Regions from separate parts of the Streptomyces sp. NPDC002669 genome, predicted to be linked through region 3. Evidence: riboswitches for the same ligand, from Rfam matches in the RefSeq annotation. Region 3 holds a riboswitch; each other region holds the start of a gene.

Region 1 (10,012 bases), on a different contig from region 3:
GACGTACTGCCCCTGCGCGCCCTGGTCGAAGACGGCGACTACGTTCGGGTGCGCGAGGCGGGCCACGGACTTGGCCTCGCGGATGAAGCGCTCGACGAACGTGGCGTCGGTCGCCAGCGCCGGATGCATCACCTTGAGGGCGAGAACCCGGTCGAGCCGGGTGTCCACGGCCCGGTAGACCGTGGCCATGCCGCCCACGGCGATGCGGGCATCGACGCGGTAGCGGCCGTCGAGCAGCTGCCCGACGAGAGGGTCCTGGAGGGTCGTATCCACGCAGGCGAGTCTACGAGCCGCCACGGACCCGGCTCACGGCCCGGGGCGGACCCGGGGCCGTACTGCAGCCGAGCCGTGACAGGGACATGAACCGCAGCTCGTCCCGGCGGCTCAGAAGGCCGGGCGCTCCGGATCCAGCCGGGCGCGCCCCTCCACCGGCGACGACGCCTCGGCGAAGTGGCGGCGCGGAATCCGGCCCGCCCGGTACGCCAGGCGCCCGCCCGCCACCGCGTGCCGCATCGCCGAGGCCATCAGCTCGGGCTCCTGGGCCCGGGTCACCGCGGACGCCAGCATCACCGCCGCGCAGCCCAGCTCCATCGCGAGCGCCGCGTCCGAGGCCGTCCCGGCACCCGCGTCGAGGATCACCGGCACCCGGGCCTGCTCGACGATCAGCCGGAAGTTGTGCGGATTGCGGATGCCGAGGCCGGAGCCGATCGGGGAGCCCAGCGGCATGACCGCGGCGCAGCCCACGTCCTGGAGCCTGCGCGCCAGCACCGGGTCGTCATTGGTGTACGGCAGTACGGTGAAGCCGTCGTCCACCAGGATCTCCGCGGCGTCCAGCAGCTCGATCGGGTCGGGCAGCAGGGTCCGCTCGTCGGCCACCACCTCCAGCTTGATCCAGTCGGTGCCGAGGGCCTCGCGGGCCAGCCGGGCGGTCAGCACCGCCTCGCCCGCGGTGAAGCAGCCCGCCGTGTTCGGCAGCACGCGGATGGCGAGCCGCTCCAGGACGGAGAGCACCGAGCCCCGCACGGTCGGGTCGAGGCGGCGCATCGCGACGGTGGTCAGCTCGGTGCCGGAGGCGATCAGCGAACGCTCCAGCACGTCGAGGCCGGCCGCCCCGCCCGTCCCCATGATCAGCCGGGAGCCGAAGTCGGTGCCGCCGAGGGTGAAGAGGTCGTCGGACACTGTCAGCCCCCCTGGACCGCGGTCAGGATCTCGACGCGGTCGCCGTCGGCCAGCACGAGGGCGGACCACCGGCCCCGCGGCACGACGGTCTCGTTGACGGCGGCGGCCACCCCGGAGCCCGCGGCGGTGAGGGTGGCGACCAGGGCGTCCAGGGCGGTGCCCGCGGCGAGGAAGCGGACCTCGCCGTTCACGGACACGGAGAGGGCGGCGGGCCCGGAAGACGTCCCGGGGCCGGGACGGGATGCGGAGTCGGTCATGCGGGCTGCTCCTGACGTACGGGGGCGGCGGCGGACGGGAACCGGTGCGGGGTGAAGGGGCGGGCCTGCTCGGGCGGTTCGCCGCCGGTGAGGAACTCCGCCATGACCTCGCCGGTGACGGGGGTGAGCAGCACCCCGTTGCGGTGGTGGCCGGTGGCGAGATGCAGACCGGGCAGGGCGGTGGGGCCCAGCAGCGGGGCGTTGTCGGGGGAGGTGGGGCGCAGACCGGCCAGGGCCTCGGTGAGCGGCAGCTCGGTGATGCCGGGGACCAGCTCGTGGGCGTCCCGCAGCAGTTCGTAGACGCCGCCCGCGGTGACGGTGGTGTCCCAGCCCAGCTCCTCGCTGGTGGCGCCGACGACCAGCTCGCCGTTCTCGCGCGGGACCAGGTAGACGTGGCTGCCCCGGACCACGGCCCGCACCGTCCGGCTGAGGAAGGGCGCGTACGGGGCGGGCACGGTCAGCCGGAGCACCTGCCCCTTGACCGGCCGGACCGGCGGCACGACCTCGTCCGGCAGCCCCGGGAGCCGGCCGCTGAGACTGCCCGCGGCGAGCACGACCTGGTCGGCCGCCAGTTCCCCGCCCCCGTCGAGCACCGCCCCGGCGGCCCGGCCGCCCCGCACCGTCAGGCGCTCCACCCGTTCGCGGTGGAAGGCCACCCCGGCCCGCTCGCAGGCGGTCAGCAGGGCGGCGGCCAGCCGGCGGGGATCGATCTGGTGGTCGCCGTCGACCCGCAGCCCGCCCCGGACACCCGGCGCCAGCATCGGCTCCAGCCGACGGCACTCGCGCCCGGTGAGCCACTGGGACACCAGCCCGGACCGCTGCTGGAGGGCGTGCAGCTCCCGCAGATGGGCACGGTCGTCGGCGTCCAGGGCGACGGCCAGGGTGCCGCAGGTGCGAAAGCCGGTTTCCCGCCCGCTCGCCTCCTCCAGCTCGGCCACGAAGGCCGGGTAGCGGGCGGCCGAGGCGACGTTGAGAGCGAGCAACAGCTCCTCGCCGTAGTGGAGTTCGGTGACGGCGGCCAGCATGCCGGCCGCCACCCGGGCGGCCCCGCCGCCCGGTTCGGGATCGGCCACCGCGGTGCGCAGTCCGCGCTGCGCGGCCCGCCAGGCGGTCACCAGACCGATGATCCCGCCCCCGATGACGAGGACGTCGGATCCCTTCCAGTTTCCGGAAGAACGCATGGGCGTCCAGCCCCTCCCTTCGCCGGCATGACCCGGATCAGGTTCGTACGGTCGGAGGCCGCCCAGCCTCCCTCTCAGCCCGGTGCGTCCGGGCTCCCGCGTGTGACTTACGTTGGCCACCCTAAACCCCGCCGTCCCGGCCCAGTAAGGGAGCAGTCATCGTGGCCCGTTCGCTCGACGGACTCGTCCTCGCCCCGGTCGCCGACCAGGCCCCGGGCCAGGTCGGCACCCGCACCCGCTTCGCGTACCACGAGCGGGACGGCCGGATCTGGGCCGACTACGCGGGCGGCGACGTGGTTCGCGGCCACCTCGTCGGCACCCGGGACGGTGACGTCCTCGACTTCAGGTACGTCCAGCTGAAGCAGGACGGGACGACCTCCGGCGGCCACTGCGTCTCCACCGTCGTGGACCTCGCGGACGGCCGGGTCCGGCTGGAGGAGCGATGGGCATGGGAGTCGCAGGAGGGCTGCGGGACGAGCACGGTCGAGGAGATCCCCTCTTCCTGACGAAATGTCAGGTGCTTATGGTGTACGGGTGAGCGATCAGCAGCAGGCAGAGCAGCCGGACCGGCGGCCGGGGCGCCGCGTCGTCGTCGTGGGCGCGGGCATGGCGGGCGTGCAGACCGCGGTGGCCCTGCGGGAACAGGGCTTCACCGGTCCCGTCACCCTGATCGGTGCCGAACCCCACCAGCCCTACGACCGGCCCCCGTTGTCCAAGGCGGTGCTGCTCGGCAAGGCCGAGGACTCCGCCTTCGAGGTCGATTTCGAGGCGCTGGACATCGAACTGAGGCTGGGCGTCGAGGTCACCGGCGTACGACCGGACGCCCACGAACTGGACACCCCCGCGGGCCCCGTCGGCTACGACGTCCTGGTGATCGCGACCGGCGCCGAACCGGTCGTGCTGCCCGGCACCGAGGGCGTTCCCGGCGTCCACCTGCTGCGCACCCTCGACGACGCGGCCCGGCTGCGCCCGGTCCTCGACGGACGGCAGGACGTCGTGGTCGTCGGCGCGGGCTGGATCGGCGCCGAGTTCGCCACCGCGGCCCGCGCCGCGGGCTGCGGGGTCACCGTCGTAGAGGCCGCCGACCGCCCCCTCGCGGGCGCGATGCCCGCCGAGGTCGCCGCCCCGATGGCCGACTGGTACGCCGGGATCGGCGCCGAACTCCTCACCGGCGCCCGGGTCGACCGCGTCGAACCGGGCCGGGTGGTCCTCGCGGACGGCCGTACGCTCCCGGCCGGGGCGGTCGTCGTCGGGATCGGCGCACGGCCCGCCACCGGCTGGCTGGCCGGCTCCGGCATCGAGCTCGGCCCCGACGGATCGGTGACCGCCGACGGGGCGCTGCGCACCTCGGCCCCCGACGTGTACGCGGTCGGCGACTGCGCCTCGTTCCCCTCCGCCCGGTACGGCGAACGCCTGCTCGTCCACCACTGGGACAACGCCCTCCAGGGCCCGCGCACCGCCGCCGCCAACATCATCGGCGCGGCGTCCGACGGCGCCTCCGAGCCGCTGACGTACGACCCCGTGCCGTACTTCTGGTCCGAGCAGTTCGACCGGTTCGTGCAGTACGTGGGCCACCACGGGAACGCCGACACCCTGCTGTGGCGCGGCGACCCGGCGGACCCCGCCTGGTCGGTGTGCTGGCTGCGCGACGGCGTCCTGGTCGCGGTCCTCGCCGTCGGCCGCCCGCGCGACCTGGCGCAGGGGCGCAGACTCATCGAGGCGGGGGCGTCGCTCGACCCGGAGCGGGCCGCCGACCCCGCCGTGCCGCTGAAGGCGGCGGTCCGCGGCTGAGGAAGCGCCGGACGGCGGAGCCCGTGACACCCGGGACGGGGAAGGGTCGAAGGGGCCGGCGGGAGGGCGGCGAGGGGCCGGGGGAGCGGTTCGCGACGCCCTGAAGGGCCGAGTCCGGGTATCGGCTGTCAGTGCGGGATGGCAGGCTTGTACTCGTGACCGAGATTGACGCAAAGATCGATGCTCTCGTCCCTGCCTGGCTCCACCTCCCCGACATCGCCGAAATGCTCGATGTCGAGGTGACGCGTGTGCGGCAGCTGGTCAAGGAGGGCCAGCTGATCGCCGTACGCCGTGGTGAGAACCGGGCACTTCAGGTGCCGGCCGCCTTCATCGACGGCACCAAGGTGGTCAAGGGCCTCTCCGGCACCCTGACGCTCCTGAAGGACGACGGCTACACCGACGAAGAGATGCTGGAGTGGCTCTTCACCCCCGACCCGACCCTGCCGGGCACCCCCGCCCAGGCCCTGAGCGAGAATCGCGGCACGGAGGTGAAGCGCCGCGCCCAGGCGCTCGCCGTCTGACCACAGGCCCGGTGCGAGCGGGTGGGCGGCGCGGTCCCGCGCCGCCCACCCCTGCCCCGCACCGCTCTCCCAGGGGGGAACCGCACCGATGTCCACGCTCCGCGCCGCGCTGTCCGAAGCCCGGCTCTACCTGTGCACGGACGCCCGCAGGCGCCAGGGCGACCTCCCCGCCTTCCTCGACACCGTGCTCGCCGCCGGGGTGGACATCGTCCAACTGCGCGACAAGGGCATGGAGGCGGCCGAGGAGCTCGACCGCCTCGCCGTGTTCGCCGACGCGTGCCGACGCCACGGCAAGCTCCTCGCGGTGAACGACCGGGCCGATGTCGCCCACGCCATCGGCTCCGACGTGCTGCACCTCGGCCAGGGCGACCTGCCGGTGCCCGCGGCCCGTGCCGTCCTCGGCGACGACGTGCTGATCGGCCGCTCCACGCACGCCGGGTCCGAGGTCGACGCGGCCGTCGCCGAGCCCGGCGTGGACTACTTCTGCACCGGCCCCTGCTGGCCCACCCCGACCAAACCCGGACGGCACGCCCCCGGTCTCGGCCTCGTCCGGTACGCCGCCTCGCTCGACCAGCCACGCCCCTGGTTCGCCATCGGCGGCATCGACGCGGGCAACCTCGACGAGGTGCTGGACGCCGGGGCCCGCCGGGTGGTCGTCGTACGGGCGATCACCGAGGCCGCCGACCCGGGTGCCGCCACCGCCGAGCTGGCCCGCCGGATCAGGGCGCGCGCCGGAGCGTGACCCCGGCCGGGCCGCCGGCCCCGTGACCGGGCCGGATGCCCGGACCGGAACCGGATACGGACGCCCGGAACGGACCGGACACGGACGTTCGGGGGCGTGATCCGGCCCGGGTGTCCGAAGGATGGACAAACAACCCGTCAATTCGGGCAATTCGCCCTGGTCCGGTCCTATGGCCGTCAGGCTCTGGTTAACCTGCCGGTATGGCCCTTGGCACACCATCCACCAGGACGGATCACGCACGTACGGTGCGTGAACTCCTCGCGACCGGCAAGACCTCCTACTCCTTCGAGTTCTGGGCTCCCAAGACCGAGCGGGGCGAGCGGAACCTCTGGAACGCGCTGCGCCGGGTCGAGGCGGTGGGGCCGAGCTTCGTCTCCGTGACCTACGGGGCCGGCGGTTCCACCCGGGCCGGGACGGTGCGGGCCACCCAGCAGATCGCGGCCGACTCCACCCTCACCCCGGTCGCCCACCTCACGGCGGTCAACCACTCCGTCGCCGAGCTGCGCAACATGATCGGGCAGTACGCGGACGCCGGGATCCGGAACATCCTCGCCGTGCGCGGGGACCCGCCGGGCGACCCGATGGGCGAGTGGGTCAAGCACCCCCAGGGCGTGCGGTACGCGGCGGACCTCGTCCGGCTCATCAAGGAATCCGGCGATTTCTGCGTCGGCGTCGCGGCATTTCCCGAGATGCACCCGCGTTCCACCGACTGGGACACCGACATCCGGCATTTCGTGGACAAGTGCCGGGCCGGCGCCGACTACGCGATCACCCAGATGTTCTTCGACCCGGAGGATTACCTGCGGATGCGTGACCGAGTGGTCGCCGCGGGTTGCGAAACCCCGATCATTCCCGAGGTCATGCCGCTGACCAGCGTCAAACAACTGGACAGATTCGCGCAGCTCAGCAACGCGTCCTTCCCCTCGTCCCTGAAAGAACGGATCCTCGCGGCCAAGGACGATCCCGCCGCTGTACGCTCCATTGGAATCGACTTCGCAACGCGGTTCTGCGCGAGGCTGCGATCCGAGGGTGTGCCCGGACTGCACTTCATCACGCTCAACAACTCGACGGCGACGCTCGAAATCTACGAGAATCTCGGACTGCACAAGCAGTCGTGACCGGCCGTACCCGCCGCTACCCGGGGCGGTGGCCGTAGGAGGGGGCGGGCATGGGCTGGACGGTCCTCTACATCGCGTTCGGAATCGTCGCGCTGTGGCTGCTCGGTGAAGTGCTCCTGCAGTACAAGGCGCGCCTTCGCTGGAGACTGCTGGCCTTCGCGGGCTTCGCCTGCGTGGTCATCGGGGTCCTCATCCCGTCCGTGCTCGTCATCGTCCTCGGCGCGATCGCCTTCGCGACCGGGCAGACCCAGGTCACGCTGTCCTTCCGGCGGGGCTTCTCCACCGGCTGGGCCATAGGGGGCAACCCCGGCGTGAGCCGGCGACGCCGGGGCGGGAGCGGGGAGGGGCGGCAGGGCCGCGGACCCACGCTCCAGGTCTCGGACCTGGAGCTGGAGCACAACGGACAGGCCCCGCCGCCGCCCGCCGAGGCCCCCGCGGTCTACGAGCCGGAGCCCATGCCGGACGACACCGGGCAGTACGGCGTCTACTCCGACGGCCGGCGGGGGCACCAGGACGACCGGTCCGCCCCCCTCCCGCAGCAGCCCCCGTACGCCCCGTACGACTCCTACGCCGAGCCCACCGCCGCGTACGGCGCACCGGGCCAGGACGCGTACGCCGCCCAGGACCCGCTCGCCGGGCAGTACGACTACGGCACGCAGCAGCAGTACGCCGCGTACTCCGACCCGTACATCGGGACCGGCACCGCCGGGGGCCCCGCGGGGTACTCCTCGTACGACGGCTACCCCAACGGCAACGACTACGACAGCTTCGGTGGGCAGCGGCAGTACGCCCCCGAGCCGTACGCCCAGCAGCCGTACGCCGACACCCCGCCCGGCGGTGTCTGGGTGCCGCAGCAGCGCGAGGGCGAGCAGTACCCCGTCACGCCCCCGGAGCAGCCCGCCCACCCCACCCCGCCCCCGAACGGCTACAACAACGGCAGCGGCTACGACGAACAGCAGTACCGCTACTGAGCCGGAGCCGGAGCCGGAGCCGGAGCCGTAGCCGTAGCCGACGGCGGCGGATGGCCCCGCGGTCCGGACGGCCCCCGGGCGCTCACCGGGAGCCCCGGAACCCGTCCCCCTCCACGATCAGCCCGGCGACCAGGGCCCCCGACATGCCCGCATGGGCGAGCCCGCCGCCCGGGTGCGACCACCCGCCCGCGGCGTAGAGCCCCGGCAGCCGGGTGCGGTTGCCCGGCCGCAGATACGCGCCGCCCGCCCCGGCCAGTACGGGCGCGGGCACCGAACCGCCCTCCGCGCCGGTCTGCGCCGCCGTGTCCGCCGGGGTCCGCACCTCGGCGTGCAGCAGCCGCTCCCGTATCCCGGGCACGGCCGCGGCGGCGGCCCCGATCAGCGATTCCGCGCACCGCCCGCGCACCGCCGGGTCCGTCCAGTCCACCGGGCCCTGCGGGGCGACCGTCGCCATCAGCGTCACCGCCTCGTGGTCGTCGTCGGGGCGGGTCGACGGGTCGTCCGGGCGCAGCACCGTCACCGTGGGGTGCTCGGCGAGCCCTCCGCCGAACACCGCCCCGCGCTCCGCCGCACCGTCCGCCGGGTGCACCAGCGTCCGGTGCACGGTGTCCGCGGGCCGGGCGCCGCGCAGCGAGAGCAGCACCAGGAACCGGCCCGGCACCAGCTCCTGCCCCGCACCCCGCCGGGCCGTCACGTCCTCGTCCTGCCAGGACTCCTGACCCGGCACCAGACCGGGCCGGGGCCGGGCGCCCAGCACCACGTGATCGGCCTCCGCGACCGTCCCGTCCGCCAGCTCGACCCCCGCCGCCCGGCCGTCCTTCTCGACGACCCGGGCCACCTCGCACCCCAGGACGAACTCCACCCGCCGGGCCAGGCACCGCTCGTACACCGCCTGCGCCAGGGCCCGGATGCCGCCGGAGACGTACCAGCTGCCGAACGTCTCCTCCATGTACGGCAGCAGGGCCGCCGACGCCGGTGCGCGCACCGGGTCCAGTCCGTACGACAGGGCGTACCCGTCGAGGAGCGCGGCCAGCCGGGGGTCCGACAGCTCCCACGCGCCGACCTCCGCCACCGTCCCCGCCTGCCGGGCGGAACGCAGCAGCCGGCGCTGCCGGAGCGCCGGATAGGGATCGCGGCCGAACACCTGCCGGTCGGGGTGCAACGGCTCCTCCAGCAGCGGACGCCGCGACCGGTCCCAGGCGTCGCGCGCCCGGTCGAGGAACCCGCCCCACACCGCGCCCGCGCCGCCGCCGAGCGCCGCGTCCAGGGCGGAGACCACCCCGGCCCGCGAGGCGTTCGGCAGCGACACCGCCGTGCCGTCCGCGAACAGGTGCCGGCTCGCCGGATCGACCTGTGACAGCCCGACGCACCGCTCCAGCGGCTCCTTGCCCGTCTTCACGAACAGGTCGCGGTAGACGGCGGGCAGATGGAGCAGCGCCGGACCGGTGTCGAAGACGAAGCCCTCACGGGCGTACCGGCCCACCGAACCGCCGAAGGTCTCCGACCGCTCGTACACCGTCACCCGGTGGCCTGCCACGGCGAGCCGGGCGGCCGCCGCCATCGCGCCCATCCCGGCGCCGATCACCGCAATACGTGCCATGTCAGTGACCTTAACGGCCACCGCCGACGGTCAGCCCGGCGGTGGGTACGAGCCCGTCCGGGCCAGCCGCCGTTCCTCCCGCCGCTGTTTCCTGCGCCGCAGGAAGCGCCGGATCCTGGAGAACAGGAAGGCCACGATCACGATGCCGAGCAGCAGCAGCGTCCCCGCGATGACCGCGGCCGCCACCGGATGGAATATCGCGAAGGTGATGATCCCGGCGACGCCCAGGTCCTCGACGATGCTCATGACGATGTTGCTGACCGGCTCGGGAGAGGTGTTGACCGCCATCCTGGTACCGGCCTTCACCAGGTGGCTCATCAGCGCGGTGGAACCACCGATCGCCGCCGCCGCGAGCTCCGGGAGCGAACCGTCGTCACCGGCCAGCAGCGCCGCCACGACGGCACCGGCCACCGGCCTGATGACGGTGTGGACCGAGTCCCAGACCGAGTCCACATAGGGGACCTTGTCCGCCACCACCTCGCAGAGGAAGAGCACGCCGGCCACCACCAGGACATCGGTGCGCTGGAGGGCGTCGGGCACCTCGTCGCTCAGACCGGTCGTACCGAAAATGCCGAGGAGCAGGACCACCGCGTAGGCGTTGATCCCGCTGGCCCAGCCGCTTGTGAACACCAGAGGGAGTACGGACACGGAC
Region 2 (10,012 bases), on a different contig from region 3:
CGCCGGCCCGCTCGCACACCGCGGCGAAGTCGGCCGTGCGCTCCCCGAGCCGCAGCCAGACGAAGTTCGCCTGGGACTCCGGAACGGTCCATCCCTGCTCGGCCAGCGTCCGCTGCACCCGGTCGCGCTCGCAGACCAGGGAGCCGACCCGCCCCAGCAGCTCGTCCTCGGCGCGCAGCGAGGCCACCGCGGCGTCCTGCGCGAGCTGGCTGACTCCGAAGGGCACCGCCGTCTTGCGCAGCGCGGCCGCCACCGGCTCGTGGGCCACGGCGAAGCCGACCCGAAGACCCGCCAGGCCGTACGCCTTGGAGAAGGTGCGCAGCACCGCCACGTTGGGCCGGTCCCGGTAGATCTCGATGCCGTCCGGCACCTCGGTGTCGCGGATGAACTCCCGGTACGCCTCGTCGAGCACCACCAGGACGTCGCCCGGCACCCGGTCCAGGAACCGCTCCAGCTCGGCCCGGCGCACCACGGTGCCGGTCGGGTTGTTCGGGTTGCAGACGAAGATCATCCGGGTCCGGTCCGTGATCGCGTCCGCCATCGCGTCGAGGTCGTGCACCTCGCCGTCGGTCAGCGGGACCTTCACCGAGGTCGCGCCGCTGACCTGCGTGATGATCGGGTACGCCTCGAAGGAACGCCAGGCGTAGATGACCTCGTCACCGGGGCCCGACGTGGCCTGGAGCAGCTGCTGCGCCACACCGACCGAACCGGTTCCGGTGGCGAGATGCGAAAGGGGCACACCGAAACGGTCGGACAGCTCGTTCATCAGACCGGTGCAGGCCATGTCCGGGTAGCGGTTGAAGTTCGAGGCCGCCGCCAGGGCGGACTCCAGCACCCCGGGCAGCGGCGGATACGGATTCTCGTTGGAGGACAGCTTGAACGCGACCGGTCCGTCGGCAGCAGCCGGCTTTCCCGGCACATAGGCGGGGACGCCGTCCAGCTCGGCGCGCAGCTTGGGGCTCGTCTCGCTCACCGCAGGTCCTCCTCGACCGTCTGTACACATCAATACTGCTCACCTTATGAGGATTGGGCGCCGCTGCGAATGGGGCGATCGACCAATCGTCCGGTGCGGCCGGGAATGGGGGGAGCGCCATCCGTTCCCGCGCACGCCGGTGGCTCACGCCGTGGCGCGCGTCCCCCGAAGAGGTGAGATGAGACCTCTTCGAGACATCGGTCATTCGGCAGGCCCATCGGCCCAGGCACCTGACACACCATGGATAGACTTACCAACGCCCTTTATTTACAAGGCAATTGACCGTTGATGATCATGCAAAAACGTGCCTGTCAACGGATGAATATGCGACCGGGCCAACCGCCCGTCCGAGCCCTACTATCGGCTCGCCATGACAGCAGCAGGGAAGCACCAGGTGAGCCGGACGGACACACCCCGGCGCGGCGGCGGCCGACAGGGACGAGCGGGAATCCGGGACGTGGCCGCCGCCGCCGGAGTCTCCATCACGACCGTCTCCGACGCGCTCAACGGCAAGGGCAGGCTCCCGGACGCCACCCGCCGCCATGTCCGCGAGGTCGCAGAGCGCCTGGGCTATCGCCCTTCCGCAGCGGCCCGCACCCTCCGTACCGGCAAGTCGGGCCTGATCGGCCTGACCGTGACGACCTACGGGGACGAACCCTTCACCTTCACCGAGTTCGCGTACTTCGCGGAGATGGCCAGAGCCGCCACCTCCGCCGCGCTCGCCCGCGGGTACGCCCTCGTCATCCTGCCCGCCACCTCGCGCCACGACGTCTGGTCGAACGTCGCCCTCGACGGCACCGTCGTGATCGACCCCTCCGACCAGGACCCGGTCGTCACCGAGCTGGTGCGCCAGGGCCTCCCCGTCGTCTCCGACGGCCGCCCGGCCGGCACGCTCCCGGTCACCGCCTGGGTCGACAACGACCACCGCGCCGCCGTGCTCGACCTGCTCGACCACCTGGCCGCCGCCGGGGCCCGCCGCATCGGCCTGCTCACCGGCACCACCACCGACACCTACACCCGGCTCTCCACCACCGCGTACCTCCACTGGTGCGAGCGCGTGGGCCAGGACCCGGTGTACGAGTCCTACCCCGCCCACGACCCGTGCGCGGGCGCGGTGGCCGCCGACCGCCTGCTCGCCCGCCCCGACCGCCCCGACGCCGTCTACGGCCTCTTCGACCCCAACGGCACCGACCTGCTGGCGGCGGCCCGCCGCTACGGTCTGCGGGTCCCCGAGGACCTGCTGCTGGTCTGCTGCAGCGAGTCGACCGTGTACGCGACGACCGAGCCCCCCATCACCACGCTCTCGCTCAAGCCGCGCAGGATCGGCACGGCGGTCGTCCAGCTCCTGATCGACGCCATCGAGGGCGTCGAACACGACGGACCCGTGGAGCAGGTCATACCGACGGAACTCATCGTGCGGACGTCCTCGCAGCGCCGTCCTCCACGCACCACGGTCAGTGCGCCCCGTTCCCCGGCCAGGGATTGATCGGGTGATTTCGGACCAATCGACCGGTGAACCCGATGTGCGTCCGGATTCACCACCCCTGGTGCGTCACACAGCACGATCCGCATTCCTATGATGGGCGCACGACACCGCGGACCGCCCCGACCAGCAGGGCCCGTCAGGTGTACGGCGGCGCGACGGTGGTGGAGGGGTCGATGACACAGGGGGCCGGTCAGGAACCCGTGGTGCGGACTGCGACGTTGCGCGACTTCCGCGTACCGCCCTATGCCCAGAACCCGGTGCCGCCGTCGTCGCACCCGGGCAGCGCCGGGCCCGGCGACGAGCCGCCGGAGGGGTACACGCCCACCGCGCGCGACCTGCCCGTGATCAACCGCGGTGACACCCTCCAGGTGCCGACCGTCCCCGACCCGCGTCCCGCCCCGGAGCAGGGACGTGGCCCGCTGTACGTCGTCGGCGACGTCCATGGCTACCTGGACGAGCTCCGCGCCGCCCTCGCCGAGCAGGGCCTCATCGACGCCGACGGCAAGTGGTCCGCGGGCAACGCCCGGCTCTGGTTCCTCGGCGACTTCACCGACCGGGGCCCCGACGGCATCGGCGTCATCGACCTGGTGATGCGGCTGTCCGCCGAGGCCGCCGCCGCCGGCGGCTACTGCAAGGCCCTGATGGGCAACCACGAACTGCTGCTCCTCGGCGCCAAGCGGTTCAACGACACCCCGGTCAACTCCGGCGCGGGCACCGCCACCTTCCAGGCCGCCTGGCTGCTCAACGGCGGTCAGAAGAACGACATGGAGCGGCTCCAGGACGTCCACCTCCAGTGGATGTCCCGGCTCGACGCGGTCGTCGAGGAGGACGGGCATCTGCTGATGCACTCCGACACGACGGCGTACCTCGAATACGGCACCACCATCGAGGACGTCAACGACAACGTGCACGCCATTCTCACGCGCAACGACGCCGATGAGTGCTGGGACCTCTTCCGGAAGCTCACCAAGCGGTTCGCCTTCCGCGACGAGGCGGGCCCGCAGGCCGTCCGGGAACTGATGGCGACCTACGGCGGACAGCGCATCGTCCACGGTCACAGCCCCATTCCGTACCTCCTCGGAGAGGTCGGTTCGGAGGATGGCGAGGACGGCTCCGGCCCCGTGGTCGAGGGCCCGCACGTGTACGCGGACGGACTCGCCATCGCCATGGACGGCGGCGTGACCATGGCCGGAAAGCTACTGGTCGTCCAGCTGCCTCTGCATGACTGACGCTCTTTCGGGAAGACGCATCCACGACCTGACCGCGCCGACTGCTGGGCCTATTTCCGGAAACCCCCTGTCTCCCCGTGCCGTGGGCGCTCTACCATCGGCGTATCAGTAGCAGGCTCTCCTCCGTTTCCGCTCGAAAGCCCGGTGAGAACGCGGGTGATCGGGCCCTACGGAGCATCGGGGGATGCACATGAACAGCGCTCCGCACCTGCTGGCCGAGGACCGCCCCGAGTACGAGCGGATCCTCGATGACGCACTGCGTCATGCCCATGAACGACCAGATCTGGCCGCGGTCGGCGAACGGCTCAACGCCGTGCAGCTGCGCACCATGGCGCTGGACGCCACGGCGCTGATCACCGCGACGGCCGCCACCGAGTACCAGCACTACGTGCAGGCCCGCGAGGAGCTGCGCAGACCGGCCGAGGACGAGGACGAGGAAGCGGGCCCGCCCCCCGGCACGAGCGGGCAACGCCAGTCGGGCGCGGGCACAGCGGCCGTCGTCACGGCCCTGGCACCGGTGCTCGCGGGCTCCGCCGCGTTCATATTCCTGCTGGTCGGCTATCTGCTGCGGCTGCTCGACGACCCGCCCGCCTTCGCCTCGACCATGGTCTCCGCGGGCTGGTTCTTCGCCGCGGTCATGGCGGCCGCGATCCTGGTCGCCGTCGTCGGACTGCTCGTCACCGCGCTGCGCAACGGCGCGGAGCCGCGTCCCGTCGAAGAGGCGGAGGAGGAGCTTCCGGAGGAGGTGGCGCGGGCCCGGGAGGCCTGGCGCCACGCCCTGCTGGAGCGCGGCATACTGCCGTTCCTGCGGGACGCGCTCGACGACCCCGCCGCCGGACGCGCCGCGCGCACACCGGTCCGCTCGGCGAACCGCATCCCGAAGGTCGGCTACAGCCGGCCGGACTTCACCAGTCCCGACGGCGGCCCTGCGGCGGGCCCCCGGCCGACGTTCACCAGCCCGGACTTCACCAGTCCCGACTTCGGCGGCCCCGAGCACGAAACTGACTGACCGCCTTCGAACACCGGCCGGGGACGGCCTGCCCCGGCCGCCGCCCGCGAACCACCGGGCTCGCGCCGGAGGCCCCGAGATCTTCACCGAGCGGAACTTCGGGCTGAACCAGCGCCCCAGGACGGGAAACCCTGTCGACTACAGCTCGGGCAGCCGTTCACCGGGGACGGGTGACCGTCCCTCTTCCAGCCAGTAGAGGTAGATCCGCAGGTCCCCCGGCAGAGGGCCGGCGATGTAGTCCGCGAAATCCCGGACCGCGGCGGCCACACCCTGCTCCGCCCAGTCCATGTCGTCCCAGTCATGGGCGGACAGGTACCGCGTGATCCGGCCCCGGCCACGCCACCACTCCCGGACCGCCTCCGGGGTCCACCGCGAGTCGCCGTCACAGCCGTAACCAAGAAAGGGGTCCTGGTCTGCTGCTTCGACCAACCGAGCTGTCTCTGCCGGGGTTCGGGGTTGGCGGTAGACGTATCCCGTCAGGTACTCACCGCCGTAGAGAACGTGTTGAGGCGCGGAGAGCCGGCCTGTTCGGCAGGTATCGGTCTCGCCGCCGTAGAAGGGCCCCGGGACATTGAGCCAGAGCCGGTCGTCCCAGCCGCCTCGGAATGCCTCGCAGTCCTTGCCGAGGCTCGCAACGGGGTCGTAGTAGAGCGTCACCGGCTCAGCATAGGAACCTCGTGCGATCTCGCCGCAGGCCACGGGAGCCCGGAGCGCTGTTCCGGGAAGCCCCTTCCCCTTCCCGGAACAGCGTGATCAATGGTCCGGCGTCAGTCAGCGATCGGCAGGTAGACCCGGTTGCCCGAGGCCGCGAACTCCTTGGACTTCTCCAGCATCCCGGCCTCGATCTCCTCCTGCGAACCGCCGTGCTCGCGCCGGATGTCCTGAGAGATCTTCATCGAGCAGAACTTCGGGCCGCACATCGAGCAGAAGTGCGCCGTCTTCGCCGGCTCCGCGGGCAGCGTCTCGTCGTGGTACTGCCGCGCGGTGTCCGGGTCGAGGGCCAGGTTGAACTGGTCCTCCCAGCGGAACTCGAACCGGGCGTCGGAGAGCGCGTCGTCCCACTCCTGCGCCCCCGGGTGCCCCTTGGCGAGGTCCGCCGCGTGGGCCGCGATCTTGTAGGTGATGACGCCGGTCTTCACGTCGTCCCGGTCGGGCAGGCCCAGGTGTTCCTTCGGCGTGACGTAGCAGAGCATCGCCGTGCCCCACCAGGCGATCATCGCCGCTCCGATGCCGGAGGTGATGTGGTCGTACGCCGGCGCGACGTCGGTGGTCAGCGGGCCGAGGGTGTAGAACGGCGCCTCCTCGCAGATCTCCTGCTGGAGGTCGATGTTCTCCTTGATCTTGTGCATCGGGACGTGTCCCGGCCCCTCGATCATGGTCTGGACGCCGAACCCCTTGGCGACCGTGTTGAGTTCGCCGAGCGTCCGCAGTTCGGCGAACTGCGCCTCGTCGTTGGCGTCGGCGATCGACCCGGGCCGCAGCCCGTCGCCCAGCGAGTACGTCACGTCGTAGGCCGCGAGGATCTCGCAGAGCTCCTCGAAGTGCTCGTACAGGAACGACTCCTTGTGGTGCGCCAGGCACCACGCCGCCATGATCGAGCCGCCGCGCGAGACGATGCCGGTCTTGCGGCGGGCGGTCAGCGGCACGTACGGCAGGCGCACGCCGGCGTGGACCGTCATGTAGTCGACGCCCTGCTCGGCCTGCTCGATGACGGTGTCCTTGTAGATCTCCCAGCTCAGTTCCTCCGCCCGGCCGTCGACCTTTTCGAGCGCCTGGTAGAGCGGGACGGTACCGATCGGAACGGGTGAATTACGCAAAACCCACTCACGGGTGGTGTGAATGTTGCGGCCGGTGGACAGATCCATCACGGTATCGGCGCCCCAACGCGTCGCCCACGTCATCTTTTCCACCTCCTCCTCGATGGAGGACGTCACCGCGGAGTTGCCGATGTTGGCGTTGACCTTCACCAGGAACCGCTTCCCGATGATCATCGGCTCGATCTCGGGGTGGTTGACGTTGGCCGGCAGCACGGCCCGGCCGGCCGCGATCTCCTCGCGCACCACCTCCGGCGCGACGTTCTCCCGGATCGCCACGTACTCCATCTCCGGGGTGATCTCGCCCCGTCGGGCGTACGCGAGCTGGGTCACGGGCCGCCCGTCCCGGCTACGGCGGGGCAGTCGGGGACGGCCCGGGAAGACCGCGTCGAGGTTGCGCAGCCCCCCGCGCGGCGAGGTGTGCCTGAGTCCGTCGTCCTCGGGACGGACGGGGCGGCCCGGGTACTCCTCGGTGTCGCCGCGGGCAGTGATCCAGTTCTCCCTCAGCGGCGCGAGTCCGCGACGGACATCGGTCTCGACGGCGGGATCGGTGTACGGCCCCGACGTGTCGTACAGCGTCACGTCCTTGCCGTTGGTGAGGTGCACCTGGCGGACCGGCACCCGGAGGTCCGGGCGCGAGCCCCGGACGTATCCCTTGTGCCAGCCGATGGACTTCCCGGCCTCGTCGCTCCGACTGGAGGCAGGCGTGCGTGCGTCCGATGTGGTCATGAGACCTACTCCCTACGCCGGCATTACCCGGTAACAGGTTCGGCGGTCGGCGCAGCTCTCTCCGTACGGACGTACGGATGTCAGCGCCCTCTCAGCCCGGTGCTCCGAGCTCCCGCGTGTGCAAAGGTCCCTCCACGCTAGCGTCCCCTCCGGCGGGATGAACAGAGGGCCCGTCCTTCTTGCAATGATCTGCCGGTGACGTCCCCCCGTATCGACACCGAATCCCAGGGCCATCAGCACGGCCACTCGCACGGCCACGGCCCCGCGGCGCCCGTCTCCAGACATCTGCGCAAGGTCATCGCGGCCGTCCTGATCCCGTTCGCCACCGCTGTCGTCGTCGGCCTGGTGGTGCTCTGGCCGGGCGGCGCCCCCGCGCACGAACGGACCGGCGTGGGATTCGACCGGCAGACCCAACAGGCGAAGGTGGTGAAAGTCGACAAGGTGAACTGCAAGGACGTGAACGCGGTGCAGGTGCCCGTCGGCCAGGAGGCCGCCCCGCCGGCGGACAACGACAGGGGGCTGTGCCGAAAGGCCACCGTCGAGGTGACGTCCGGGCCGGACAAGGGCCGGACGTTCGTCGAGATCGTGCAGCCCGACGCCCCGCGCCAACTGCGCGAGGGCCAGGGCGTGATCGTGTCGTACGCGCCCGACGCGCCCCGCGAGCTCCAGTACTCGGTGACGGACGTGGCCCGGGAGTTTCCGATGACCCTGCTGGCCGGGATCTTCGCCCTGGTCGTGGTCGCGGTGGGCCGCATGCGCGGGGTGCTGGCGCTGGTGGCGCTCGCGGTGTCGTTCGCCGTGCTAACCCTGTTCATCCTCCCGGCCGTGCTCCAGGGCTCCAACCCGCTGGTCGTCGCGGTGGTGGGAGCCAGCGCGATCATGCTGATCGCCCTCTACATGTGCCACGGCCCGAGCGCCCGCACCTCGGTGGCGGTGATCGGCACACTGGTCTCGCTGCTGCTGATCGGCCTGCTCGGATCACTCTTCATCGGCTGGGCGAGCCTGAGCGGCAACACCGATGACAACACCGGCCTCATCCACGGCCTGTATCCGCACATCGACATGAGCGGTCTGCTACTGGCCGGTGTCATCATCGGTTCGCTCGGAGTGCTCGACGATGTGACCGTCACCCAGACGTCCGCGGTCTGGGAACTGCACCGGGCGAACCCGTCGATGGGCGTGCGCGGGCTCTACCGGGCGGGGATCAGGATCGGACGCGACCACATCGCCTCGGTCGTCAACACGCTCGTGCTCGCCTATGCCGGCGCCGCGCTGCCTTTGCTGCTGCTCTTCTCCATCGCGCAGAGCAGCGTGGGGACGGTGGCCAACAGCGAGCTGGTGGCGGAGGAGATCGTACGAACCCTGGTGGGCTCGATCGGACTGGTCGCCTCGGTGCCGGTGACGACGGTGCTCGCTGCTCTGGTCGTCTCCGCGGACCGCACAGGACTCGGCGCGGAAGCCGGAGCTTCGGCACCCGTACGGGCCGGGAAGGGCCGTCGTCGCAGGACGAGGGCCTGAACGTCTCCGCCGGGTGAGCAATTCACCCGTTCGGCAGGTGTCGTGTTCGACCGGCGATCCGGTCGGCGGCACCGGTTCCTTCAGCCCGCGTTCTGTTCCTCGGCGAGAATCCGGCCCAGGGCCTCCTCCAGGTTGCCGTCGAAGTCACCGAGCGTGCACTCCTGCCCCAGCGGCACGAGCTTGTCGGTCCGGTCGAGAAAAGCCACGAGCGGCGCGGTACCGGCCCGGAAGAGGGCCCGGTCCTCGCCGACCTGAAGGCGAATGTGCACATCGGACAGCCCCTCGGGCTCCGTCGGCCCGATGTGCACATCACCGTCCCCACTGGGACTGTTGAGGCCGTCGAGCAACAACTCACGACCGAATGCCCAGGTGACGGGGGCATCGCCGGGCAGATGGAAGGTCATGCGGATCGCATACGGATCGCAGACCTCGTACCGGAGCTCCACCGGGATCCGGAAAGAGAGTTCCTCGGAGACGAGGAAGCTCATCATGACCTCAGCTTGAACCGACTCGCGCATCGTTCAACCCCGCAGTAGATGAATCTGGCCAGGAATGATCCCCCATGGCCCTATTGACGCCATCGTGGTGCACGCGATAGCAGATCACAAGGAGTGATTTTTCAGATACTGATAGAGAACACGAACGAACGCAAGAGGTTGGACACTTCGCCACGTAGTTGTTCGACTGCGGGGAGCAACCGGCTCTCCTGTTCCAGGGGTACCGAAATGGCCATCGCAGCAGCGGTGAATCCGGCCGCGATCGGGATGGCGGCGCAGACCGTGCCCAGCGCGTACTCCTGTCGTTCGATGACAGGTTCCATCCGTTCCAGCGACCGCAATCGCTCCAGGAGTGCCGCCCGATCCCGCACCGAATAGCGGGTCAGCGGACGCACAGGGTGACGATCGAGGTGGTCCTCGCGGGCCTTCTCGCCGAGTTGGCTCAGCAGACACTGGCCGATCGCGTGGGCGTGCCCGGTCTCCCGGAAGGAGGCCCATTCCGTGACGGCGGGGGTGGCAGGTGCGTCGGCGACCGCGATGAGTTCGATCTCGCCCTCGCGGTAGACGGCGCAATACACCGGTGCACCGATGACGTCGCGCCACCGGCTCAGCGAATCGGCCATTCTGCTGCGGCGGTGCCGCAAAGCCCCTTCGCAGGCCAGGCGTTCGGCAGCGGCCCCGAAGAGGAACACGCCCTTCTCCCGGCGCAGATAGCCCTCGTGCGTCAGCGTGCGCAACAGGTGGTAGGCGGTGGGGA
Region 3 (10,012 bases):
ACGGCTGCTGCAGTCGGCGCACCCGGGAGCCCTGCGCCTGCTGGCGGGCCGGGTACTGATGGACGAGGCGCGCCGGATCGGCCGGCCGCTGGGCGTGATCTGCGCGGTGCTCTCCGCCGCCGTCGCCGCCCACGCCCTGTACGGGGCGGAGGAACACTCCTTCGGTCCGCTCACCGCGCTGGGCGCGGTGCTCGTCCTCGGCTGCACCACGGCGACGTTGCTGACCTCGGCGCTGGAGGCGCGGCAGGCCCGCTCCGAGGTGTCGGGGACCTTGTCGCGGCTCGGTGCCCCGGCCTCGGCCCTGCGGGTCTCGGCCGCGCTGCGCGCCGCCGTCCTGCTGCTCGTCTTCGCCCCGCTGACCTGGGTGATCGCGGAACTGGCCGCGCTGCCGCTGACGGTCTGAGACCCCGGTCGCCCGGTTCGCGGCGGGGGCCGGGGCGAACCGGGCGACCGGGTCGCGGCGCCGGCTCAGGCGGAGGACGCGAGCCGGGCCGCGAGCGCGTCGAAGAACGCCTCCCAGCCGTCCTCGGCCGCCGCGTACTGCTCGGCCGTGAGATTGCCCCCGCGCTGCCGGAAGACCATTTCGGTGGTCCCGTCGCCGCGGTCGGCGAAGGTGGCGGTGACGGTCTCGCCCTCGATGCCGTCGGGCGCGGTGGCGTCCTTGAGCGTGAACACCAGCCGCTCGGGCCCGGCCACCTCGCGGTAGACCCCGTGGAAGGGCATCTCCGTGCCCGGCACCACGATGACCAGGCTCCAGGAGCCCCCCGGCCGGACGTCCATCGCCACCCGGTCGAGCGGCACCTCGGCCTCGCCGCCGTACCAGGCCGCGAAGTGCTCGGGCGTCGTCCACGCCTCGAAGACGCGCTCCCGCGGGGCGTCGAGGACACGGGTGATGTCGATGCCCTCGCGTGTTGACTCGGTCATGGTCCCTGTCCTTCCCGCTTCCGGGGCTGCTCCGGGGCGGCCGGTTCCGCGCCACGGGAACATCCGGCCATCGTCCGGCCCCCGGGCGGAGTCCGCCACCCGGGCACGCCGGAGCCGCGCCGTCGAGGGACGCCACCCGGGCCCGTAGGACCGCGCCGTCAGGGGGCGGCGGGCAGGACGACGGTCTCCGACGCGTCGAAGCCGACCCCGACCGCCGCCCCCTCCTCGGGGGCGTCCCGCAGCGCGCACTCCGCCTCCAGGGCCGGACCGGTCTCCGGCAACAGCCGTACGGCGACGTGGTTGCCCCGGAACGTACGCGTCCCGACCACGCAGCGCAGCCCCTCACCGGGGGCCCCGATCCGGACCCCGGCAGGGCGGACCAGCAGATCGCACGCCCCCTGCGGCGCCCCCTCGGCCACCGGCACCTCGCCCCACACCGTGGCGGCGGCGGTTCCGTCCACCGTCGCCGGCACCACGTTGTCGAAGCCGAGGAACCGGGCGACGAAGGCGGAGGCGGGCCGCTGCCAGACCTCCAGCGGCGTCCCGGCCTGGGCGATCCGTCCGTCGCGCATCACCACCACCCGGTCGGCCAGGGCGAACGCCTCGCCCTGGTCGTGGGTGACGGCCAGCACCGTCGTGCCCAGCCGCCCGAAGAGCGTGCGCAGTTCGACGACGAGCCGTTCCCGCAGACCGCGGTCGAGCTGGCCGAGCGGCTCGTCCAGCATCAGCAGCTTGGGGCTCGGGGCGAGGGCCCGCGCGAGGGCGACCCGCTGCTGCTCCCCGCCGGACAGCGCGGCGACGGCGCGCCGCTCGGCACCGGGCAGGCCCACCAGATCGAGGAGTTCACCGACCCGGCGCTCCTGGTCGCGGCGCGGCATCCCGCGCATCCGCAGCCCGAAGGCGACGTTGGCGCCGACGTCCCGGGTCGGGAAGAGCTGGTGGTCCTGGAACATCAGGCCGAGCCCGCGCCGGTGCACCGGCACCCCGGCCTGGTCCGCACCGTCCAGCAGCACCCGGCCGCCGTCCGGCGGCCGGAGCCCCGCGACCACCCGCAGCAGGGTGGACTTGCCGCTGCCGCTCGGTCCGAGCACGCACACGATCTCGTGCTCGGCGACCTCCAGGTCCACCGCGTCGAGCGCCGCCCGCTCGCCGAAGCGCACCGTGGCCGATTCCAGTGTCAGCATCTCCAGAACTCCCCGGACATCTCTAGAACTCCCGAGCCATCTCTAGAACTCCCCGGCCCGGTCCGTGCGGATGCGTTCGAGCAGCAGCAGCGAGACGGCGCACACCACCATCAGGATGGTGCTCAGCGCCATCGCCTGGCCGTAGTTGAGCTCCCCGGCCCGGCCCAGCAGCCGGGCCACGGCGACCGGCAGCGTCGGCCGGTCCGGCCGCGCGATGAACACCGTCGCGCCGAACTCGCCGAGCGACACGGCGAACGCGAAACCGGCCGCGACCAGCAGCGCCCGTCGCACCAGCGGCAGATCGACCTCCCGCCAGGCCCGCAGCGGGGAGGCCCCGAGCACCGCCGCCGCCTCCCGCAGTCGTCCGTCCACCGCCCGCAGGACGGGCAGCATGGTCCGTACGACGAAGGGCACGCCGACCAGTGCCTGGGCGAGCGGCACCAGGATCCAGGACGTCCGCAGATCCAGCGGCGGTTCGTCCAGGGTGATCAGGAAGCCGAAGCCGACGGTGACCGCGGACACCCCGAGCGGCAGCATCAGCAGCGCGTCGAAGCCGCGGACGAGCCGCCCCGCGCGCCGGGTCAGCGCGGCGGCCGCGAGGCCGCCGACGACCAGTGCGATGACCGTGGCGACCAGCGCGTACTGCACGGAGTTCCAGATCGCTTCGAGCGGCGCGACCAGGAACGTCCCGCCACCGGCGTCCGCGGAGCCCAGGGCCCGGTAGAAGTCGAGGCCGTGGCCGCCGGGTACGTCCAGCGAACGCTCGACCAGCACCCCGAGCGGCAGCAGGATCAGCACCAGCACGGTCAGCAGCACCCCGGCGAGCAGCGCCCGCTGCCCGAAGCCGCGCGGCCTGCGGGCGGTTTGTTCCGGGTCGACCAGCTTCAGCGCGGTCTCCCTGCGCCGTACCGTCCACGCGTGCACGGCGAGGATCGCGCCGACCGCGGCGAACTGCACCAGGGTCAGCACGGCGGCCGTCGGCAGGGCGAGCAGCTGGGCGGTCTGCCGGTAGATCTCCACCTCCAGGGTGGAGTAGCCGGGACCGCCGAGAATCTGCACGACCCCGAAGGAGGTGAAGGTGAAGAGAAAGACCATCAGCGCGGCGGCGGCCACGGCGGGAGCGAGAGCCGGCAGCGTGACCCGCCGCCAGGCGGCGAACCGTCCGGCGCCCAGTACCCGGGCGGCCTCCTCCTGCCGGGGGTCGAGCTGGGACCACAGTCCGCCGACGGTCCGTACGACCACCGCGTAGTTGAAGAAGACATGGGCGAGCAGGATGGCCCAGACGGTGGTGTCGAGCCGTACGCCCCAGAGTTCGTCGAGGAATCCGCCGCGCCCCAGCAGCGCCAGGAAGGCCGTCCCGACGACGACGGTCGGCAGGACGAACGGCACCGTGACGACGGCCCGCAGCAGTTGCTTGCCGGGGAAGTCGAGACGGGCGAAGACATAGGCGCCGGGCAGCGCGATCAGCAGGGTCAGCGCGGTCGAGGCGAGCGCCTGCCAGCCGGTGAACCAGAGGACATCGCGGATGTCCGGCCGGGCCAGCACCTCGCCGACCCGGCCGAACTGCCAGACGCCGTCCGCCTTCAGTCCGCGGCCGACGATCGCGACGACCGGGTAGGCGAAGAACAGCGCGAAGAACGCCACGGGCACGGCCATCAGACCGAGCCGCACCGCGCTCCCCCGCCGTGCCGCGGCCCGGGCGGCGCGCGGTCGCCCGGGGCCGGGCCCGCGCGCGTCGTCCCCGCGCGGGCCCTTCCCGTGACCGCCCGTCCCGGCCGCGTCCGTCGCGCGTTCGGGGGACTTCGTTACTTCACTACGAGCGAGGACCACGACTGGACCCACTGCTCACGGTTCTTGGCGATGCTGTCCGGGGCGACGGTCGCCGGCTTCTCCACGGTGGCACCGAACTTCGTGAAGACCTCCGGCAGCTCGGCGTCCTCGACGACCGGGTTCACGAACATGTTGAGCGGCATGTCCTCCTGGAACTTCTTGCTGATCAGGAAGTCCAGCAGGGCCTTGCCGCCCGCCTCGTTCTTCGCGCCGTCCAGCAGACCGGCGAACTCGATCTGGCGGAAGCAGGTCCCGGTGGCGACCCCGGTCGGGGCCTCGGCCGGCGGCTGCTTCGCGTACAGCACCTCGACGGGCGGGCTGGAGGCGTACGAGACGACGAGCGGCCGGTCTGCCTTGGCCTTCTTGCCGCCCGCCGAGCCGGAGAACTCCTCGTTGTACGCCTCCTCCCAGCCGTCGACGACCTTGACGCCGTTCTTCTCCAGCTTCTTCCAGTAGTCCTGGTAGCCCTTCTCGCCGTAGGCGGCGACGGTGCCGAGGAGGAAGCCGAGGCCGGGCGAGGAGGTCGCGGCGTTCTCGGTGACGAGGAGGTCCTTGTACGCGGGCTTCGCCAGGTCGGCGAAGGTGCTCGGCGGCGCGAGCTTCTTGTCGGCGAAGTACTTCTTGTCGTAGTTGACGCAGATGTCGCCGGTGTCGACCGGGGTGACCCGGTGCTCGGCGTCGAGCCGGGTGGCCTCGGCGACCCGGTCCAGGCCCTTGGCCTCGTACGGCGTGAAGAGCCCGCTGTCGAGGGCACGGGAGAGCAGCGTGTTGTCGACGCCGAAGAACACGTCCCCGCGCGGGGAGCCCTTGGTCAGGATCTCCTGGTTGAGCGCGACACCCGCGTCGCCGCTCTTCAGGACCTTGACGGTGTAGCCGGTCTCCTTCGTGAACTCCTTCAGCACCTCCTTGGAAGCGTTGAAGGAGTCGTGGCTGACGAGGGTCACGGTCTTCGAACCGGAGCCCTTGGGGCCGGACGCCTGGTCGTCGGAGCTTGCGCATCCGGCGAGCGCGGTGACGCCCAGCGCGGTGGCGGCGGCCGTCGCCGCGAGCCGCCCGGTTCTGTGGGTGGTGCTCATTGTGGATTCCTCCTGGGTTTTGGCCAGGAAGAGACGCGGCCCTGCCCGCGGAAAGCGGGCAGGGCGCAACAGCATGAGTTGATGACCGAACTTCCTACCCGGAATGACCCGGGCGAGGTTCAGAGGGTCTGCGGCCGACCTGTCCTCGGTGCCGCACTCTCAGCGCTGTGGCGCTCCCCTGTCGGAATATGAAGTTGATTTCGGGCCCAGGTTACACGGGCCCCTCCGGCCGTCCGGAGGGGCTCAGCGCTCGGCCGCCGCCAGCTGTCCGCAGGCCCCGTCGATCTCCTGGCCGCGGGTGTCCCGCACGGTCACCGGAACACCGTGGGCGGCGATCGCCTCGACGAACGCCTTCTCGTCCTCGGGGCGGGAGGCGGTCCACTTGGAACCGGGCGTGGGGTTCAGCGGGATCAGGTTGACGTGCACCCGCTTGCCCTTGAGCAGCCTGCCGAGCAGGTCGCCGCGCCACGCCTGGTCGTTGATGTCACGGATCAGGGCGTACTCGATGGAGATGCGGCGGCCGGACTTCTCCGCGTACTCCCACGCCGCGTCCAGCACCTCGCGCACCTTCCAGCGCGTGTTCACGGGGACGAGGGTGTCGCGCAGCTCGTCGTCCGGTGCGTGCAGCGAGACGGCGAGACGGCACTTGAAGCCCTCGTCGGCGAAGCGGAGCATCGCGGGCACCAGGCCCACGGTGGAGACGGTGATCCCGCGCTGCGAGAGCCCCAGCCCGTCCGGCTCCGGGTCGGTGAGCCGACGGATCGCGCCGACCACCCGGTTGTAGTTGGCGAGCGGCTCGCCCATCCCCATGAAGACGATGTTGGAGAGCCGGGCCGGCCCGCCGGGGACCTCGCCGTCGCGCAGCGCCCGCATGCCGTCCACGATCTGGTGGACGATCTCGGCGGTGGACAGGTTGCGGTCGAGTCCGGCCTGTCCCGTCGCGCAGAACGGGCAGTTCATCCCGCATCCCGCCTGGGACGAGATGCACATGGTCACCCGCTCCGGGTAGCGCATCAGGACGGACTCGACGAGCGTCCCGTCGTGGAGCTTCCACAGCGTCTTGCGGGTGGTGTCGTCGTCACAGCTGATGTGACGGACGACGGACATCAGGTCGGGGAACATCGCCTCGGCGAGTTTGTCCCGCGATCCGGCCGGGATGTTGGTCCACTCGGCCGGGTCGTGCGCGTACCGCGCGAAGTAGTGCTGCGAGAGCTGCTGGGCGCGGAACGGCTTCTCGCCGATCGCGGCGACGGCCTCCCTGCGCTCGGCGGGCGTGAGGTCGGCGAGGTGCCGCGGCGGCTTCTTGGCTCCGCGGGGCGCGACGAAAGTGAGTTCTCCGGGCTTAGGCATGGTCCATCCAGTGTCGCAGACGCGACGGCAAGGGCCCGCCGTCCTGTGGACGACGGGCCCCGACCCGTGAAAACCCCCGGCCGGAGGCCGGTCTCAGCCGGAGCCGACGAACACCACCAGCAGCAGCCAGACCACGGGAGCGGTCGGCAGCAGCGAGTCCAGCCGGTCCATGATCCCGCCGTGCCCCGGCAGGAGCGTGCCCATGTCCTTGATGCCGAGGTCCCGCTTGATCATCGACTCCCCGAGGTCGCCGAGGGTGGCACTGACCGCGACCGCCAGCCCGAGCAGCAGCCCCTGCCACCAGGAACCGCCGTCGATCAGGAACTGCATGCACAGCGCACCGGCGACCATCGCGAAGGCGATGGCCCCGAACAGTCCCTCGCGGGTCTTCCCGGGGCTGATGCGCGGCGCGAGCTTGTGCTTCCCGAAGCGCCAGCCGACGGCGTACGCGCCCGTGTCGCTGACCACCGTCAGCAGCAGGAAGGTGAGCACCCGCTGCGGTCCGTCGTCGGCGGTCAGGAGCAGGGCGACGAAGGTGGCGAGGAACGGCACGTAGAACGTGGCGAACACCCCGGCCGTGACGTCCTTGAGGTAGCCCTCCGGCGGCGCGGTCATCCGCCAGACGAGGACGGCGAGCGCGGTCAGCGCCGTCGCCACCCAGGCGCCCTCGGCGCCCCGTACGTAACCGGCCACCACCATCGCCGCGCCACCGACGGCCAGCGGGACGAGCGGCACCTTGAGGCCCTTGCGCTCCTCCAGCCGGGAGGTGAGCTCCCACAGGCCGACGACGACGGCGACGACGACCACGCCGACGAAGACGTCCTTCACGATGAACAGCGAGGAGACGATGACGGCGCCGAGCCCCACCCCGACCCCTATGGCGGCTCGCAGGTCACGGCCCGCACGTTTCTTCTGCGGGGGCGGCGCGGCGGTGGACATGGGCTCCTGCGGCTTCTCGTCACGGAACAGGGGACCGCCGCTCAGGCGTCCGGCCCCCTGGTCCCGGTCATCACGGTCGTCAGCGTCTCTACCTGCGTCGGGAACGTCCGGCACGATGGGCATGGGCCGAGTCTGCTGGGCGCCGTGCACATCGTATGCAGGACCCGCCGGAACGGCCTGCAACTCGGGCGCGCCCCAGCCACCGGCTCCCGGCGGGGCGCCCCGGGAAGAGTCGTTCATCAGACTTCGAGCAGCTCGGCTTCCTTGTGCTTCAGCAGCTCGTCGACCTGCGCGACGTACTTCGCGGTGGTGTCGTCGAGCTCCTTCTCGGCGCGGCGCACCTCGTCCTCGCCCGACTCCTTGTCCTTGACCAGCTTGTCGAGGATTTCCTTGGCCTTGCGTCGCACGGCGCGGATGGAGATCTTGGCGTCCTCGGCCTTCGCCTTGGCGACCTTGATGTAGTCGCGGCGCCGCTCCTCGGTCAGCTCCGGGAAGGTGACCCGGATGATGTTGCCGTCGTTGCTCGGGTTGACACCGAGGTCCGAGTCGCGGATGGCCTGCTCGATGTTGCGCAGCGCGCTCTTGTCGAACGGCGTCACGACGGCCATGCGCGGCTCGGGCACCGAGAACGAGGCGAGCTGGTTGATCGGGGTCAGCGCGCCGTAGTAGTCGGCGACGATCTTGTTGAACATCGCCGGGTGCGCACGGCCGGTCCGGATCGCGGCGAAGTCCTCTTTCGCGACGACGACGGCCTTCTCCATCTTCTCCTCGGCCTCGAGGAGGGTTTCTTCGATCACCACGTGCTCCTGCGTGTCTTGAGCGGGCCCGGCGTGCTCGGGCCCTGCGGGTCCTGCGTCGCGTCCTCACCTGCACGGTGTCCGACCGGCAGGCCGTTGTCCATCCTTCGGGGCCTGTCCCGGGACGTCGCCCGGGGCCCCGGCCCTTCCGTCCTGCCCGGAAGGCTCCCGGTTCTCAGACCCGGGTGCTCCGGTCGCTCACGAGCGTGCCGATCTTCTCACCCTTGACCGCGCGGGCGATATTGCCCATGGCGGTCAGCTCGAAGACGAGGATCGGGAGGTCGTTGTCACGGCAGAGCGTGATGGCGGTGGCGTCGGCGACCTTGAGGTCGCGGGCGAGTACCTCGCCGTACTCGAGCGCGTCGAACTTCACCGCGTCGGGGTTGGTCTTCGGGTCGGAGTCGTAGACCCCGTCCACCCCGTTCTTGCCCATCAGGAGGGCCTCTGCGTCGATCTCCAGGGCGCGCTGGGCGGCAGTGGTGTCGGTGGAGAAGTACGGCATCCCCATGCCGGCGCCGAAGATGACGACGCGGCCCTTCTCCAGGTGGCGCACGGCGCGCAGCGGGATGTACGGCTCCGCGACCTGCCCCATGGTGATGGCGGTCTGGACGCGCGAGTCGATGCCCTCCTTCTCCAGGAAGTCCTGGAGCGCCAGGCAGTTCATGACCGTGCCGAGCATGCCCATGTAGTCGGACCGGGCCCGGTCCATGCCGCGTTGCTGGAGCTCGGCACCACGGAAGAAGTTGCCGCCACCGATGACGACGGCGATTTCCGCACCGTCACGGACCACGGCCGCGATTTCCCGGGCGATGGCGTGTACGACGTCGGGGTCGACACCGAGTCCCCCGCCGCCGGCGAACGCCTCTCCGGACAGCTTCAGCATGAAGCGTCCCGCCACCTTGCCGTCGTCGCGCTTGTGGTCACCTTGTGCGGCGTCCGCGCCCTTGTTCATGGAGATTCTCCTCGTGCACATACGAAGAAGGCCATTGCCGGTGGGTCTGGTGTCCCTCAGCGGCAATGGCCTCCTCGTCAGATCTGCGGTCGTACGGCGTGAGTGCGGCCGACGACTGCACTAGACCCTATAGGGGTCCACCGTTGTTCGCGGACGGACTCAGATGCCGACCTTGATGCGCGTGAAGCGCTTCAGGGTGACACCGGCCTCGTCCAGGACCTTCTGAACGGACTTCTTGTTGTCCAGGGCGTACGGCTGGCCGAGGAGGGTGGCCTCCTTGAAGAAGCCGTTGACGCGACCCTCGACGATCTTCGGGAGCGCGGCCTCGGGCTTGCCCTCGGCGCGGGTGGTCTCCTCGGCGACGCGGCGCTCGGCCTCGACGACCTCGGCCGGGACGTCCTCGCGGGACAGGTACTTCGGGGCGAACGCGGCGATGTGCTGCGCGATGCCCTTGGCCAGCTCGGCGTCGGCCTTGTCCAGCTCGACCAGAACACCGATCTGCGGCGGCAGGTCGGGCATGGTGCGGTGCATGTACGCGGAGACGTACGCGCCGGTGAACTGCGCGAAGCGGTCCAGGACGATCTTCTCGCCGAGGTTGGCGTTGGCCTCGTCGACGTACGCCTGGACGGTCTTGCCGGCCTCGATCTCGGAGGCGAGCAGCGCCTCCAGGTCGGCCGGGGAGGTGGCGGCGACGTGCGCGGCGAGGGTGTTCGCGACACCCTGGAACTTCTCGCCCTTGGCGACGAAGTCCGTCTCGCACTTCAGCTCCAGCAGAACGCCGGACGTCTGGTCCTCGGAGATGAGGGAGACGACGGCGCCGTTCTCGGCAGAGCGGCCCTCGCGCTTGGCGACGCCCTTCTGGCCCTTGATGCGGAGCGCCTCGACGGCCTTGTCGACGTTGCCCTCGGCCTCGTCGAGCGCCTTCTTGCAGTCCATCATGCCGGCGCCGGTCAGCTCGCG

Evidence for each region. Region 3 has a riboswitch for thiamine pyrophosphate ahead of ACFYW1_RS30625 (thiamine ABC transporter substrate binding subunit). Riboswitches for the same ligand answer to the same signal wherever they lie in the genome.
Region 1: it holds a riboswitch for thiamine pyrophosphate, as region 3 does, so the genes downstream of both, thiO (glycine oxidase ThiO) here and ACFYW1_RS30625 (thiamine ABC transporter substrate binding subunit) in region 3, are expected to answer to the same signal.
Region 2: it holds a riboswitch for thiamine pyrophosphate, as region 3 does, so the genes downstream of both, thiC (phosphomethylpyrimidine synthase ThiC) here and ACFYW1_RS30625 (thiamine ABC transporter substrate binding subunit) in region 3, are expected to answer to the same signal.

The regions. Positions count from the first base shown of each region.
Region 1 covers NZ_JBIAQQ010000003.1:346,907-356,918, reverse strand. The annotation lists gene pknB (Stk1 family PASTA domain-containing Ser/Thr kinase) at 1-273, opposite strand, end outside; gene ACFYW1_RS06425 (thiazole synthase) at 385-1,179, opposite strand; gene thiS (sulfur carrier protein ThiS) at 1,182-1,436, opposite strand; gene thiO (glycine oxidase ThiO) at 1,433-2,617, opposite strand; TPP riboswitch at 2,615-2,727, opposite strand; gene ACFYW1_RS06410 (hypothetical protein) at 2,779-3,123, shown strand; gene ACFYW1_RS06405 (NAD(P)/FAD-dependent oxidoreductase) at 3,152-4,408, shown strand; gene ACFYW1_RS06400 (Rv2175c family DNA-binding protein) at 4,564-4,929, shown strand; gene thiE (thiamine phosphate synthase) at 5,018-5,671, shown strand; gene metF (methylenetetrahydrofolate reductase [NAD(P)H]) at 5,872-6,789, shown strand; gene ACFYW1_RS06385 (hypothetical protein) at 6,840-7,760, shown strand; gene ACFYW1_RS06380 (phytoene desaturase family protein) at 7,843-9,360, opposite strand; gene ACFYW1_RS06375 (DUF4126 domain-containing protein) at 9,391-10,008, opposite strand.
Region 2 covers NZ_JBIAQQ010000004.1:98,593-108,604, forward strand. The annotation lists gene hisC (histidinol-phosphate transaminase) at 1-973, opposite strand, end outside; gene ACFYW1_RS07340 (LacI family DNA-binding transcriptional regulator) at 1,344-2,459, shown strand; gene ACFYW1_RS07345 (metallophosphoesterase) at 2,633-3,688, shown strand; gene ACFYW1_RS07350 (hypothetical protein) at 3,873-4,697, shown strand; gene ACFYW1_RS07355 (ferredoxin) at 4,836-5,354, opposite strand; gene thiC (phosphomethylpyrimidine synthase ThiC) at 5,465-7,240, opposite strand; TPP riboswitch at 7,233-7,366, opposite strand; gene ACFYW1_RS07365 (YibE/F family protein) at 7,436-8,758, shown strand; gene ACFYW1_RS07370 (SsgA family sporulation/cell division regulator) at 8,839-9,276, opposite strand; gene ACFYW1_RS07375 (IclR family transcriptional regulator) at 9,378-10,012, opposite strand, start outside.
Region 3 covers NZ_JBIAQQ010000026.1:82,179-92,190, reverse strand. The annotation lists gene ACFYW1_RS30645 (hypothetical protein) at 1-403, shown strand, start outside; gene ACFYW1_RS30640 (SRPBCC domain-containing protein) at 469-924, opposite strand; gene ACFYW1_RS30635 (ABC transporter ATP-binding protein) at 1,083-2,108, opposite strand; gene ACFYW1_RS30630 (ABC transporter permease) at 2,151-3,764, opposite strand; gene ACFYW1_RS30625 (thiamine ABC transporter substrate binding subunit) at 3,914-5,014, opposite strand; TPP riboswitch at 5,088-5,204, opposite strand; gene rlmN (23S rRNA (adenine(2503)-C(2))-methyltransferase RlmN) at 5,258-6,364, opposite strand; gene ACFYW1_RS30615 (phosphatidate cytidylyltransferase) at 6,458-7,543, opposite strand; gene frr (ribosome recycling factor) at 7,543-8,100, opposite strand; gene pyrH (UMP kinase) at 8,276-9,052, opposite strand; gene tsf (translation elongation factor Ts) at 9,212-10,012, opposite strand, start outside.